DNA from 3 places in the Brevibacillus brevis NBRC 100599 genome. Region 1 is predicted to be linked to each of the others. Evidence: riboswitches for the same ligand, from Rfam matches in the RefSeq annotation. Region 1 holds a riboswitch; each other region holds the start of a gene.
The links. Region 1 has a riboswitch for cyclic di-GMP ahead of BBR47_RS28200 (methyl-accepting chemotaxis protein). Riboswitches for the same ligand answer to the same signal wherever they lie in the genome.

Region 1 (4,200 bases):
TGAAGGATCGCCCTGATGGCAAACTGATTCTTGTTACAGCGATGAACCCCAATCCGGCGGGAGCAGGCAAGACGCTCACGACGATTGGTCTGTCACAAGCATTAAATCATCTCGGGAAGAAAACAATGGCAGCACTTCGCGAGCCGTCCTTGGGTCCTTGCATGGGGATCAAAGGAGGCGCAACTGGAAGCGGCCAGGCACAAATTCTCCCGGCTGATGAAATTAACCTGCATTTTACAGGGGACATTCATGCGATTACAGCTGCACATAACTTGTTGGCAGCGATGATCGACAATCATATTTTCCATGGCAATCCGCGCGGACTCAATCCAAAGAAAATCGTCTGGAAACGAGCTATGGACATGAACGACCGCGCACTGCGAAACATCGTGGTTGGTCTGGGTGAGGGTAATGGAATGACACGTGAGGATGGCTTCATGATTACGACCGCGTCGGAAATCATGGCGATCTTATGCTTGAGTGAGAATCTAGCAGACTTGCGCGAGCGGTTGAACCGTATCATTATTGGCTACGATTTCAATGATCAGCCTGTACGGGCAGAAGAAATCAACGCGGTTGATGCGATGTGTGTTCTCTTGAAGGAAGCCATCAAGCCCAATCTCGTACAGACAATCGAGGGAACCCCGGTCATCATTCACGGCGGACCTTTTGCCAATATCGCACATGGGTGCAGCAGTGTGATCGGAACCAAAATGGCTTTGAAGCTGGCAGATTACGTCGTAACAGAGGCTGGATTTGGTGCCGATTTGGGGGCCGAGAAGTTTTTTGACATCAAGTGCAGAAAAGCAGGTCTGACTCCATCGGCTGCTGTCGTGGTCATTACGGTTCGTTCGTTGAAATACAACGGCGGGGTAAAAGTACCTGACTTGGCAGTGGAGAACTTGTCTGCTTTGGAAAAAGGCTTCGAAAACGTCAAGCGACATCTGGAAAACTTACAGAAGTTCGGTGTGCCAGCAGTGGTGGCCATCAATCATTTTGCGACAGATACCCAAGCAGAGATTGATGCTGTCATTGCACTGTGCCAAGCGGCTGGAGCCGAAGCAGCGCTCTCTAAAGTGTGGGCAGAAGGAGGAGCAGGCGGTGTCGAGCTGGCTGAAAAAGTAATTCGAGCAGCAGAGCTGCCTTCGTCCTTCCGATTCTTGTATGAGGAAGACCTCAGCATTAAAGACAAGATTGAGACTGTCGTGAAAGAAGTATACCGTGGATCAGGAGTTGTCTTTTCGCCGTTGGCATTAAAAACGATGCAAAAGGTAGAAGAAATGGGCATGTCCCATCTGCCTGTGTGCATGGCGAAAACACCGTACTCTTTTACGGATCGCGCTGATCTGTTGGGGGCACCTGTAGACTTCACGATTCATGTGAGCGAAGTGCGCATATCAGCAGGAGCTGGTTTCATCGTGGCACTGACCGGAAGCTTGGTTACCATGCCAGGCCTCCCGAAAAAGCCGGCTGCGGAATCGTTATTTGTAGACGAGGATGGCCACGTGATTGGATTAAGCTAATCAAAAAGTGTGACAAAAAGCTGACAGCTGTAAAAGGTTGTCAGCTTTTTTTCCATTTTGAGGTTTATTGGCGGAAAGTTATGGGAAATGAAAGGTGAGATTGAAAAAAAGTGAACTTAATTGAAAAACAACAAGGAATGACAAAGGCAAACTTGCTGAAAGGCAGGGACGCAAAGCCACGGGTCTAAGGACGAAGGTCAAATGACTTTCGCAGCTAGGACAGCCGGGTTGCCATACCGTAGTCATGATGGGCTGTCGGTGGGCAGTCTTTTTTTTGTTGAAAAAAGAGAAGGGAGAAGGGATTCGGTATGAAAAATAGTTTGAAGAATAAGCTAATTATCGTTTTATGCCTGCTGTTGGTGATAAGTTTGGGTACGGTTTGCGGTGCAAGCTATTGGAGTGCTTCCAACCTTTTGGCAAACAGTCTGGACAAAGAAGCTGAGCTGTCAGCTAGCAATCTCTCGATTCGTATCGATGGTTTCTTTCAAGAGAAAATTGAGATTGTAAGAGCGATAGGAGGGTTGATGTCGGCAGATCAAAATGTCGAACAAGACCTGAAACTCATTCAAGAAGCCCAAAAGAAAAACCCCGAGTTTGAGACGTTCTTCTTTTCGCATGACTTAAGCGGTAAGAAAGTGATCAATTTCAAGGGTGAAGTGACCGACATCTCAGATCGTCCGCATATTAAGGAAGCCAGCAAAGGGGAAGGGAAGGTTGTTGTCTCTGAGCCAGTCGTTTCGAAGCGGACAGGGAATAACATCGTGACACTGGTCGTTCCATTGATGAAGGACAACCGTCAATACGGTTACATCGGTTCTACGATTCCAATCAATGAGATCCAAAAAAAGGTGTCTGAAGAGAAATTCGGCGAATTAGGTTACGCCTTTTTAGTAAGCAAAACAGGAACATTTATTTATCATCCGAATAGCGAGTACATTCTGAAGGAATCCATTCTCAATATGGGGATTCTTCAACTTCAGACTGCTTTTGAAGATATCAAGCAAGGGAATCATGGAATCGCCCAATACGAATACGAGAATACAGAGCGATTTGCTTCCTATGCGCCAACCAATTTGAACTGGGGGGTATACATCACTGCACCCGTAGCGGAGCTGCATGCACCTGTCGATCAACTGTTAGTCCGATTGACGATTATTTCCCTCATCGTATTGGGGCTTGGGGTTGTCCTCGTTTATTTCTTGGCTGTACGCATGGTGAAACCAATTGAGCGTCTGAATCACGCAGTAAATGTAGTGGCGCAGGGGAACTTGAAAGAGACCGTAACGGTTGACGGAAAAGACGAGATTGCGGTTCTGTCCCGTGACTTTAACCAGACGGTATCACACTTGAAAAATTTGATCGAAGACGTATCACTGTCGTCTGATCAAGTTCAGCGTTTTAGTCAGGAAGTATCCGAAGGCATTAAACAAGCGACGGAAAACATCAACCAAATCGGCTTGTCTATCGAACAGATTTCTGAGGGAGCAGAGGCGCAGGCATCCAGCTCGCAGGAAATCGCATTGTCGATGACTGACATGGCAGCAGGCATCGTGAAAATCGCGGAGACGTCTGCACATGTTTCTGAGGCTGCCCAGATCGCGACGGAGCAGGCTGAGCAAGGGACTGCTGTGGTAGAGCAGGCAGTTCGCCAGATGGGAAGCATTGGGGAGGGAACTTCGAAGGCGACTGTAGCCATCGAGCAGCTCAACAATCGCTCCAAAGAAATCGAAGGCATTCTCGATACGATTAGTCAGTTGACCTCGCAAATCAATTTGCTTGCCTTGAACGCTTCGATTGAGGCAGCACGTGCTGGCGAGCATGGACGTGGGTTTGCTGTAGTTGCTGGTGAAGTGAAAAAACTGGCGAACCAATCCGAGGAATCCGCATCGAAAATTGCAATGCTGATCGGGGAAATCCAGCAGGATACTCATCACGCGGTAGAGGTTATGACCGAGGGTAACCAAAACGCACAGCAAGGTATCCAACTGGTCGAAGAGGTTCGCGAAATCTTCGAGCATATTTTGGAATCTTCCCGGAACGTTGCCGCGCACATTTTGGAAGTATCCGCAGCATCTGAGCAAATGTCAGCAGGCTCCCAACAGGTGAGTGCTTCTGTAGACGAAATGCATACCATTGCAAAGCATGCTTCACTCGACGCGCAAACAGTGGCAAGGGCAACCGAAGAGCAGCTTCAAGCCATCCAAGAAATTGGCAAGTCTGTCGAGCATTTGAACGCAGTGGCGGAAGAATTACAGCAAGGAATCGGCAGGTTTACGGTATAAGAAGCAGCTCATCTGATTGTAAGTCCTCTTTTTGAAAGGGGGGATGCCATTAGGGGATGATGGAGTTTGTTTCTATAACTAAATTCATTACCGTTTAACAGGAGGAGAACCCAGATGAAAAAAATCACACAAACAATCTTGGCGAGCACACTCGCTGCAACTATGCTCATGACATCAGGAACAGGTGCTTTTGCCGCAACAGCGGTTAAGCCTGTCCAAACTGTAGCGGCTGAAGCTGCTAAAAAACCACAAGTGAAGAAGTTTGAGTCTCGTTTGGACGAAATCATTGCGAGAGGCTACATCCTCGTAGGTACTCCAGGCGACTACAAACCGTTTACATATTTGAATCCGAAAACAAACCAATTCGAAGGTTACGATATCGATGCGATGAAGGA
Region 2 (4,200 bases), 1.4 Mb from region 1:
CATTCGCGACGACAGCGAATCCACGCCCTGCATCTCCTACTCTCGCAGCCTCAATGCTCGCATTTAGTCCCAAAATGTTACTTTGATCAGCGATTTTTTTCACGGCGAGTGTAATTTGCTCGATCTCAGTTGTACTTTGGCTCACATCATTGGCTTGCTCTGAGATCGCCTTCATTTGCTCGTTCAAATTCCCGATCTGCACGGCCATCTCGTGTGTGGTGGCACTGACCTGCTCGACGACGCTCGAGAGATTTGCGGCAATTTCATACAGCTCATTGGCTCGTTCCATACTCGAACCAATGCCAACACCGCCGATAACTTTTCCCGTGTGATCATGCAAGGGGATCGCCCGTGCGACGAGAGGAAAACCAAATAATTCCTTGGGAACCATCATTGCCTGCTTGGTGTTTTTTCGAATCGCGTTCGTGATCACATCTCCCTCCTGGAGTGGATCACCAGACTTTACCTGCAGGGAAAATGTTTGGGCAGGCACATTGCGCAATAGCTTTTCCGTGTCGTAGACCCCAATGGTAATGTCATCGTTGAGCAAATCATTTAAATAGGGAGCAACCTTGATGAAAGCCTCGAGAAGTTCTGCATTTTTCCCCTTTTCGGAGGCTTCTGTTTCGTTCCATCCTTCGTATCCGTTCATGACCCTCTTCACCTCTATCTTTTGCTAGCATTAGTACGGAAATTGACGCTTTTTGTGCTGAACCGAAATCCATTTTAGCGTAGTAAACTCTTCTAGGCTCCATTGACCATTCAAGCGTCCCAATCCGGAATGCTTTTCACCGCCGAACGCCACAATTGGTTCGTCATTGATCGTTCCATCGTTGATATGAATCATGCCGGTCTCAATGCGCTTGGCCATCTGGGCACCTCTCTCCAGATCGCGGGTATGAATCGCCCCGGACAATCCAAATGGTGTTTCGTTCGCCATGCGAATTGCTTCTTCCTCGGAAGCAAACGACATGATGCAAACAGCCGGACCAAACAGCTCTTTGGATGCAATCGACATGTCTGTGGTCACTCCTGTCAAAACAATCGGCTCGACCACGTTTCCTTTTACTTCCCCTTTCAGTGCAGGAACGGCTCCTTCGCGTATCGCCTCATCGATCGTTGCCATCAGGTTGGCGACTTGCCGTTGATTGATGAGTGGACCGATTACCGTGTCTGGATCATTTGGGTCGCCTACCTTGAGACCAGATACTTTTTCCACATACAGATCGAGGAATTTATCGTATACATCTTGGTGAACCAGAACCCGGTTAGCCGACATGCAAATCTGACCTTGGTGGGTAAAGCGGCTGAATACCGCTGCATTGACGGCATACTGGAGATCCGCATCCTCCAAAACAATGAGGGCACTATTGCCACCTAGCTCCAAAATCGCCTTCTTGAAATGCTTCGCTGCCACTTGCGCGATATGGCTTCCTACTTGGCTAGAGCCTGTAAACGAAAGGATGCGCGGAATCGGGTGGGAGACAAACCCATCGCCAATTTCAGCAATATCCGTTACAACGACGTTGATCAAGCCTTTGGGCAGACCTACTTCTTCAAAAATTTTCGCGATGAGAGTCCCACCCGTGATTGGCGTGTGCTCATGCGGTTTGAGGACGACACCGTTGCCCGCGCCAAGAGCTGGAGCTACGGACTTCATCGACAGATAGAACGGGAAGTTGAACGGACTGATGACACCGACAACTCCTGCGGGAATCCGATACAAGCGATTTTCCTTTCCGTCTACGGGAGAAGGGAGAATTTTTCCTTCCATGCGCACCGGGAACGTAGCCGCTTCGCGAATAATATCCTTCACAAGCCCGATCTCAAAAAATGCCTTCAGTCGGGTTCCACCTAGTTCACGAATGATGATCTGAATGATTTCTTCTTCATGCTCTTCGATATAGCGAACTGCACGCTCCAACATTCGGGATTTGGTATAGGCATTCACTTCATCCCACTCTTTTTTCGCGTTGGCTGCCGCCTTGTAAGCCGCGTCGATATCCTCCAGATTTGCCATTTTGAATTCTGCGATGATTTCCCCGTTGTAAGGGTTGATATCTTGCAATGTCTTCGCGCCAAGTCCGTCGCGCCACTCCCCATTGATGTACTGCTTGTCCAGTGTTTGAAGGATTGACATGCTACAACCACTCCCTTTTGAAAAATAAAGAGGCCCCTTTCGCATGAAAGGAGCCGTCATACTAAAACAGCAAAATACACTGCTCGTTGGCAACCCGGCTGCCATCGTAACGTGTACATTAGGCCCGTGGCTTTGCGTCCCCACTTTTCAATGGGTTTGCCCATTCATAGCGAATGCTGATAAGATTTTGTCGAAAAAAGGAAAGATATGGAGAAACATACTTTGATTATAGTACTCCATTTCGAATAGTCAAACGTAAACATGTAAATATTTCGTGAAAGGAAAGAACAAATATCAAAAAGTCCGCATCGCTTGGATACGGACTCCTAATTTTTCTTCCTCATGATCACAATAACTTTTTGACATCCTTTACGCTCGTCGCGAGCATTTGCTCTACCGCGTTGGCGTCTCTTACGTGCTTGGTCATGCCTTCATTCAGCTCGTCCAGTAAGCCCTTTGCCTCACTTACCTGCTGGGACACATCGTCAGCAAAATGCTTTTGATGCGCGATGATTTCCATCACACCCGCCACTTCGACGTTCAGTACCTGGAAAGCGTTCGCGATCTGATCCGTCTTCTGTGCAGCATCCTTGCTGATGGAAAGTCCATTTTTGATCGCACTGCTGCTTTTTTCACTGTTGGACAATGCTTCTTTGATTTCTTCTTGAATCTTGCCGATCAATTCCGCAATCGTCTTGGTCGAGTTCGCTGTCATCTCTGCCAGCTTCCGTACTTCATCCGCTACGACAGCAAAGCCTCGGCCTTGTTCCCCCGCACGTGCAGCTTCTATCGCTGCATTCAGAGCGAGAAGGTTAGTCTGATTCGTAATGTCGCTGATTACCTTGACAATACTCGTAATTTCCGAAGAACGCTCTTCCAAGCGGCTCATGGACTTGGACGTATGAACCGATTCTTTGTCGAGCAGGCTCATGACTTCCACAACGTCCGTCATAGCCTTCTTGCCTTCATCTGCACGCGCTACCGATTGTTTACAGATGTCTGTCAGGCGCTCTCCTCGAACCGACAACTGGCTCGCAGATTCATCATCCCGCTCGTTAATGGCCTGGATATTCTCTACGGCACGCTTCATCCTCGTCACCAATCGCACCATTTGATCGGAATCGGCGTTCATTGCTTGGTCCGAAGCGAGGATTGCACCCAGCTGTTCGTAAAGACCGCGAAGCTCATGTTTCCATGCGTCTTGCTGTCCTGCCATTGTGGTTGTGGCTGTCGTCGCTGCTGTCTCTTTTTCTGCCAGGCCTTTGTCTTTTTTCCAAAACATCCGCTTCCCTCTCCTTTGTACCCATCAATTGTCACCTCGGCGGCTATATACGCGGGACTCGATTATTCCCGGATGTTGTTTCGCCAAGCTCAGCAAGTTTTCCAAGAAATAATAGTGACCCTCCAAGAGCTCCACGTCTTTACGCTCAAAATGCTTCACCTGCAAATACTGCTGCATTTCCAAAGCATAGCGCTCCAGTTTATCGTGAAAATCGTTGGCACGAAGCATTTGCTCCACTTCTGGATATTCTGTTTTCAGGCGACTCAGCTCGCTGTATACACGCCCACCCTCCAGAATCATCTGGTAGGCCGTGCGCTCAAGCGTAGCTGTTGTAGCTGCCTCCTGCTCCTCACGCTCCTCGCGCAAAGCTGCCAAGTACGTGATAAAATGGTAGACAGTTAAAAATAATGGTCCTAAAAATAGAATGATCCCTGCCTTGTACACATGCTGATTGGACAAATTGCTGATGAGCAGGAATAAGTGAAACAAGATCGCACCCAACCATACATAGATGATGATTTGGTGATTGATCTTCCCTGCCTTTTGGTGGCGTGAAAAGGCAAAGGTAAGTCCGAGCAGATAAAAGGCAAGCAACGTAAAGCTGGCAGAAAACAAAGCCATCTCCATATCGGTCAGCCAATCTGCATCGGCGGGTATTTCGATAAAGAATTCAAAAGCGAGCACCAGCAGTGAGAACAACAACCCCATGATCCAAAACCGGCTTACTTCCGAGTCATTCCTCCGCCGGGAGCGGTAGCGTTTTGCACGGGATCCTTCC
Region 3 (4,200 bases), 350 kb from region 1:
GGCATCCCGATGGTTCAACTGGCGGTTCGCGCACAATTGGGTGAAAAGCTGTCGGAGATGGGTTACGGTACAGGGCTATTGCCAGAGATTCCGTTTGCAGTCGTTAAGGCGCCGGTTTTCTCCACGATTAAGCTAAACGGTGTAGACCCGGTACTGGGTCCAGAGATGAAATCGACGGGCGAAGTTCTTGGCTTGGGGCATTCTTTCGAAGAGGCAGCAGGCAAAGCCTTTGCTTTCAAGGACAATTTGTACGGCGACTGGCAAAAAGGTCAGTTGGTCATGATTTCTCTGGCAGATGGAGATAAGCAGGAAGCTGTAAGAGAGCTGCTGGGGCGACTCCAAGCTGACGGGGCGGAACTGGCGGCGACTCCCGGAACGGCCGAGTGGCTGGCATCCAAAGAAATTGTCGTGAAGCATATCGTGGCAGATGAAGCGGCGTGGATCGAGCTGTTGCAAAAGGAAGAAGCGGCCTTCGCTCTCGTTACTGCGACGAAAGGCAATCGTCAGGGCCGGACAGGATTTGCCCTGCGAAGCAGGATGGTACAACAGGGTGTGCCATTGTTCTCCGCTGTCGATACGTTCGAGTTATACGTGAGGTCTATTCTGAAGAAAAGAGGTGGCTCGCATGCAGCCAGTGAAGATATTGGAACACTTTCAAAACTTGCCGTTACAAAAGCATAAAGGAAAGGACTTCCTGCGCGTCGATGAATTCAACGGGGAAGAATTGATGGAGCTGCTCCATCTGTCTGCTCACGTCAAGCAATTGCAAAAGCTGGGTCAGCCATTCCAGCCTCTGCAAGGCAAGACGTTGGGAATGATCTTTGACAAGGCTTCGACCCGCACGCGTGTCTCCTTTGAAGTAGGGATGCACCAGTTGGGCGGCTTGGGTATGTTCATGAGCGGAAAAGAGCTTCAGCTCGGACGTGGGGAGCCGATCAGCGACACAGCAAAAGTTCTCTCTCGGTACGTGGATGCCATCATGATTCGTACCTTTTCCCACTCCTATGTAGAAGAGCTTGCTCTGCACGCGTCGATCCCCATTATCAATGGTTTGACTGATCTGTACCATCCTTGTCAGGCATTGGCTGATCTGCTGACGATCTGGGAGCATAAGGGCAAGCTAAAAGGAATCAAGCTTGCCTACGTAGGAGACGGCAATAATGTGGCGAACTCACTGGTGCTGGGCGCAGCTCTGCTAGGTCTTGATGTACGGGTGGCGACTCCGGTAGGCTACGAAATGGATACAACCATTGTCGCAAAAGCTACAGGGTACGCGAAACAAAGCGGTGGAAAAATGATGGTGACCACTGATCCGATAGAGGCTGTCATGGGGGCAGATGCTGTATACACGGACGTTTGGACTAGTATGGGTTTTGAAGAAGAAAATGAGGTGCGATTGAAAGCATTTGCCGACTATCAAGTGAACGAAAAATTGGTAGCAGCGGCAGACCGTGATTATCTCTTCTTGCACTGCTTGCCAGCACATCGTGGGGAGGAAGTGACAACCGGGGTCATCGACGGATCGCGCTCTGTCATTTTTGATCAGGCTGAAAATAGATTGCACGCACAAAAAGCGATCTTGGCGGCGCTGGTGTGAACATAGTTCTAGTTAAATAGAACTATCTGCAATTAAATCGAATAGACTATGAATCTATGATTGCCGAATTTTGTCACTTATGTGTAAAATAAAGGTAGGAAAGAAGCGAAGAAGTACGGACTGTATCTGGTCGCTTGGTCCGTATGGAGCCAGTAGCGAATCCAGCCTTTTCCGTAATGGAAAAGGAAAGGGGAGCAGGGGCTGTACTTGGTCGCTTGGCCTCTGCATCACGGACAGTAGCGAAGCCAGCTTTCTCCACTATGCTTGAAGGAGGGGAAAAGAAAATGAAAAAATGGTTCGCGGCAATTATGATGGTGGTAGCAATCGTAGCAGCTACTTCTGCAAACTTCCATATTGGATAAATAAGCGTATCGGAGAAACAAACACCGCTTGGCTGAGTGGTGTTTTTTCTTCAAGCTTGGAGGAAACAACATGCTATTGGATGTAATTGCCCTATCTTTTCTCGTAGCATTGCTGCGAGGGGGAAGAATCAAAGAATTACCTAAGTTCAACCAAATGAAACTTCTTATCGTTACCATATTGCTGCAGTCTTGTGCAGTTTTCTTCCCTACGATCGGTGGCATTTTCATATCGATCGCGTATGTGTTTATTTTGGCCTTCCTCGTTTTTAATCGAGAATTTGAAGATATGCGGATTTTTTTAATCGGCTGGTTTCTGAATGCGATTGCAATTTGGTCTAACAATGGAAAAATGCCAATCGATTTAGTTCAAGCAGCAAAGCTTCCTTATGATTTAGAGCCTGTTATAAACGGAACGAATTTCAAGCATAGTGTATTGACGGAAAGTTCGAATTTTCCGTTTTTGACGGATGTCATTTACATGCCATCTTTCATTCCGCGGATTATTAGCATCGGCGATATTTTTATTATGTTAGGTGCCTTTTTACTTGTTCAGCGATTGATGAATAAACCGATTTCATTACTACAACTTCGCGAAGGTAAAAGTTATGCGACAAAAAACTGATTTTGCGGTTTGGATAAAAGGGATTGTTGTCCAGGTTGGATTTGTCATTGCAGCAATCTATATTTTTTACACATCTTCATCTGAATGGGCTGCTCGTGAGCATTGGGGGGTATTATCTACCTACACCCTCCTGACCATTTTTTCTTGTTTTGCTCCCGTGCGTATATCTAATACGATTTTAACAGTGAACAATGCTGTAATCTTTTCGGGTATCTTGTTGTACGGAGTCTGGGTCGGAGTATGGGCTGCTGTTATTGAATCTTTAATCATTGCTTTCCTGGTAAGGTTTAATCCGCTAAAAGCTATTATTAACATTGGGCAGTTGTTAATGACTATATGGACAGTAGCGTTTTTGAAGGATTGGATCGAGGGCTTCGGAACTGTTTCTCCCATTATTAGCGATTTGTTTTTGGCTGTTGTGTATTGGTTTGTGAACCTGACTTTATGTGGATTGGGTATCTCCTATTTTCATCAAATGACCTGGGCGCGAACCGTAAAGATGATGGCAAAAGGCTTTACCTCGACTTACTTGTTGCTTTTAATTCTTGCCGGGGTAGGTTCACGATTAGTAGAGTTATATGGTCCGTTAACACTAATTCCTATGATGATTGCGTTTATTACGATCAGCTACGTTTTTCATCATTACTATGACAATCTTCAAAGGCTTCAACAAAAAGTGGAAGAGGTCAAATCATTCAATCACAACTTCTTAACGACGATGGCTGCTTCCATTGACGCACGAGATCGATACACAAGTGGACATTCTCAGCGTGTAGCTTACTGGGGAAGAGAAATTGCGAGAGATATTGGTTTGGCCGAACGAAAAGTGGAGGATGTTTATATCGGGGGAATCCTGCACGACATTGGAAAAATTGGCATCGAAGACGAAATTCTCAATAAAAAAGGAAAGCTCACTCCAGAAGAGTATGACAAGATCAAGCAGCACACGGTCATTGGTTACGAAATCATTTTGCAAGCAGGGATGTTCAATGAATTGCTTCCTGCGATCCGCTCCCATCATGAGCGTATAGATGGAAGGGGCTATCCGGATGGTTTAGCCGGGGATGAGATTCCGCTGATGGCGAGAATTTTAGCGATTTCAGACGCTTTCGATGCGATGGTTGCGGACAGGCCTTATCGAAAAGGCTTGCCTGTGGAGGAAGCGCTTCAAGAAATCAAAAGGGGCTCCGGTACCCAATTTGATCCGATATTGGCGGAGCATTTTATTAGAATCGTTCAGCGACTGCCGTGCGATGAGTTACAGAGCATTATCGGAATAGAGTCCATCCCACAAAAACAGTTACAGGAGGCAATCAGATGAGCTGCCCCTTGTAACTGTTTTTATTCGTTTACGACCATATGCGGACGAGCTCTCTGGTTTCTAAATGGCAGGTAAGCTTGAAGACATCTGGATTGCTTAATTTCTCCCAATCGTGAAAGCCAAAGCGATTATCTATTGATTTCATGAGCAAGGCCAGTAGGCATCCGTGACTAACAAGCACAATGTTTTTATGCACGTCTGCCAAAATCTCAGTGAGCAGCGAATTTGCCCGGTTGATAGCAGTAAGACTGGATTCGCCTCCTTCAAGCTCAAGAGTCAAGTCATCGAACGTATCGCG

Region 2: linked by a shared signal. The riboswitch ahead of BBR47_RS21835 (aldehyde dehydrogenase family protein) and the one ahead of BBR47_RS28200 (methyl-accepting chemotaxis protein) in region 1 are both predicted to bind cyclic di-GMP.
Region 3: linked by a shared signal. The riboswitch ahead of BBR47_RS31025 (hypothetical protein) and the one ahead of BBR47_RS28200 (methyl-accepting chemotaxis protein) in region 1 are both predicted to bind cyclic di-GMP.

The regions. Positions count from the first base shown of each region.
Region 1 covers NC_012491.1:5,958,923-5,963,122, reverse strand. The annotation lists gene BBR47_RS28205 (formate--tetrahydrofolate ligase) at 1-1,523, shown strand, start outside; cyclic di-GMP riboswitch class I at 1,659-1,759, shown strand; gene BBR47_RS28200 (methyl-accepting chemotaxis protein) at 1,832-3,805, shown strand; gene BBR47_RS28195 (transporter substrate-binding domain-containing protein) at 3,920-4,200, shown strand, end outside.
Region 2 covers NC_012491.1:4,599,573-4,603,772, forward strand. The annotation lists gene BBR47_RS21830 (methyl-accepting chemotaxis protein) at 1-652, opposite strand, end outside; gene BBR47_RS21835 (aldehyde dehydrogenase family protein) at 683-2,140, opposite strand; cyclic di-GMP riboswitch class I at 2,226-2,311, opposite strand; gene BBR47_RS21845 (methyl-accepting chemotaxis protein) at 2,487-3,422, opposite strand; gene BBR47_RS21850 (hypothetical protein) at 3,447-4,200, opposite strand, start outside.
Region 3 covers NC_012491.1:5,609,960-5,614,159, reverse strand. The annotation lists gene carB (carbamoyl-phosphate synthase (glutamine-hydrolyzing) large subunit) at 1-681, shown strand, start outside; gene argF (ornithine carbamoyltransferase) at 626-1,597, shown strand; cyclic di-GMP riboswitch class II at 1,690-1,771, shown strand; gene BBR47_RS31025 (hypothetical protein) at 1,741-1,959, shown strand; gene BBR47_RS26515 (DUF5317 domain-containing protein) at 2,030-2,581, shown strand; gene BBR47_RS26510 (HD-GYP domain-containing protein) at 2,565-3,902, shown strand; gene BBR47_RS26505 (histidine phosphatase family protein) at 3,931-4,200, opposite strand, start outside.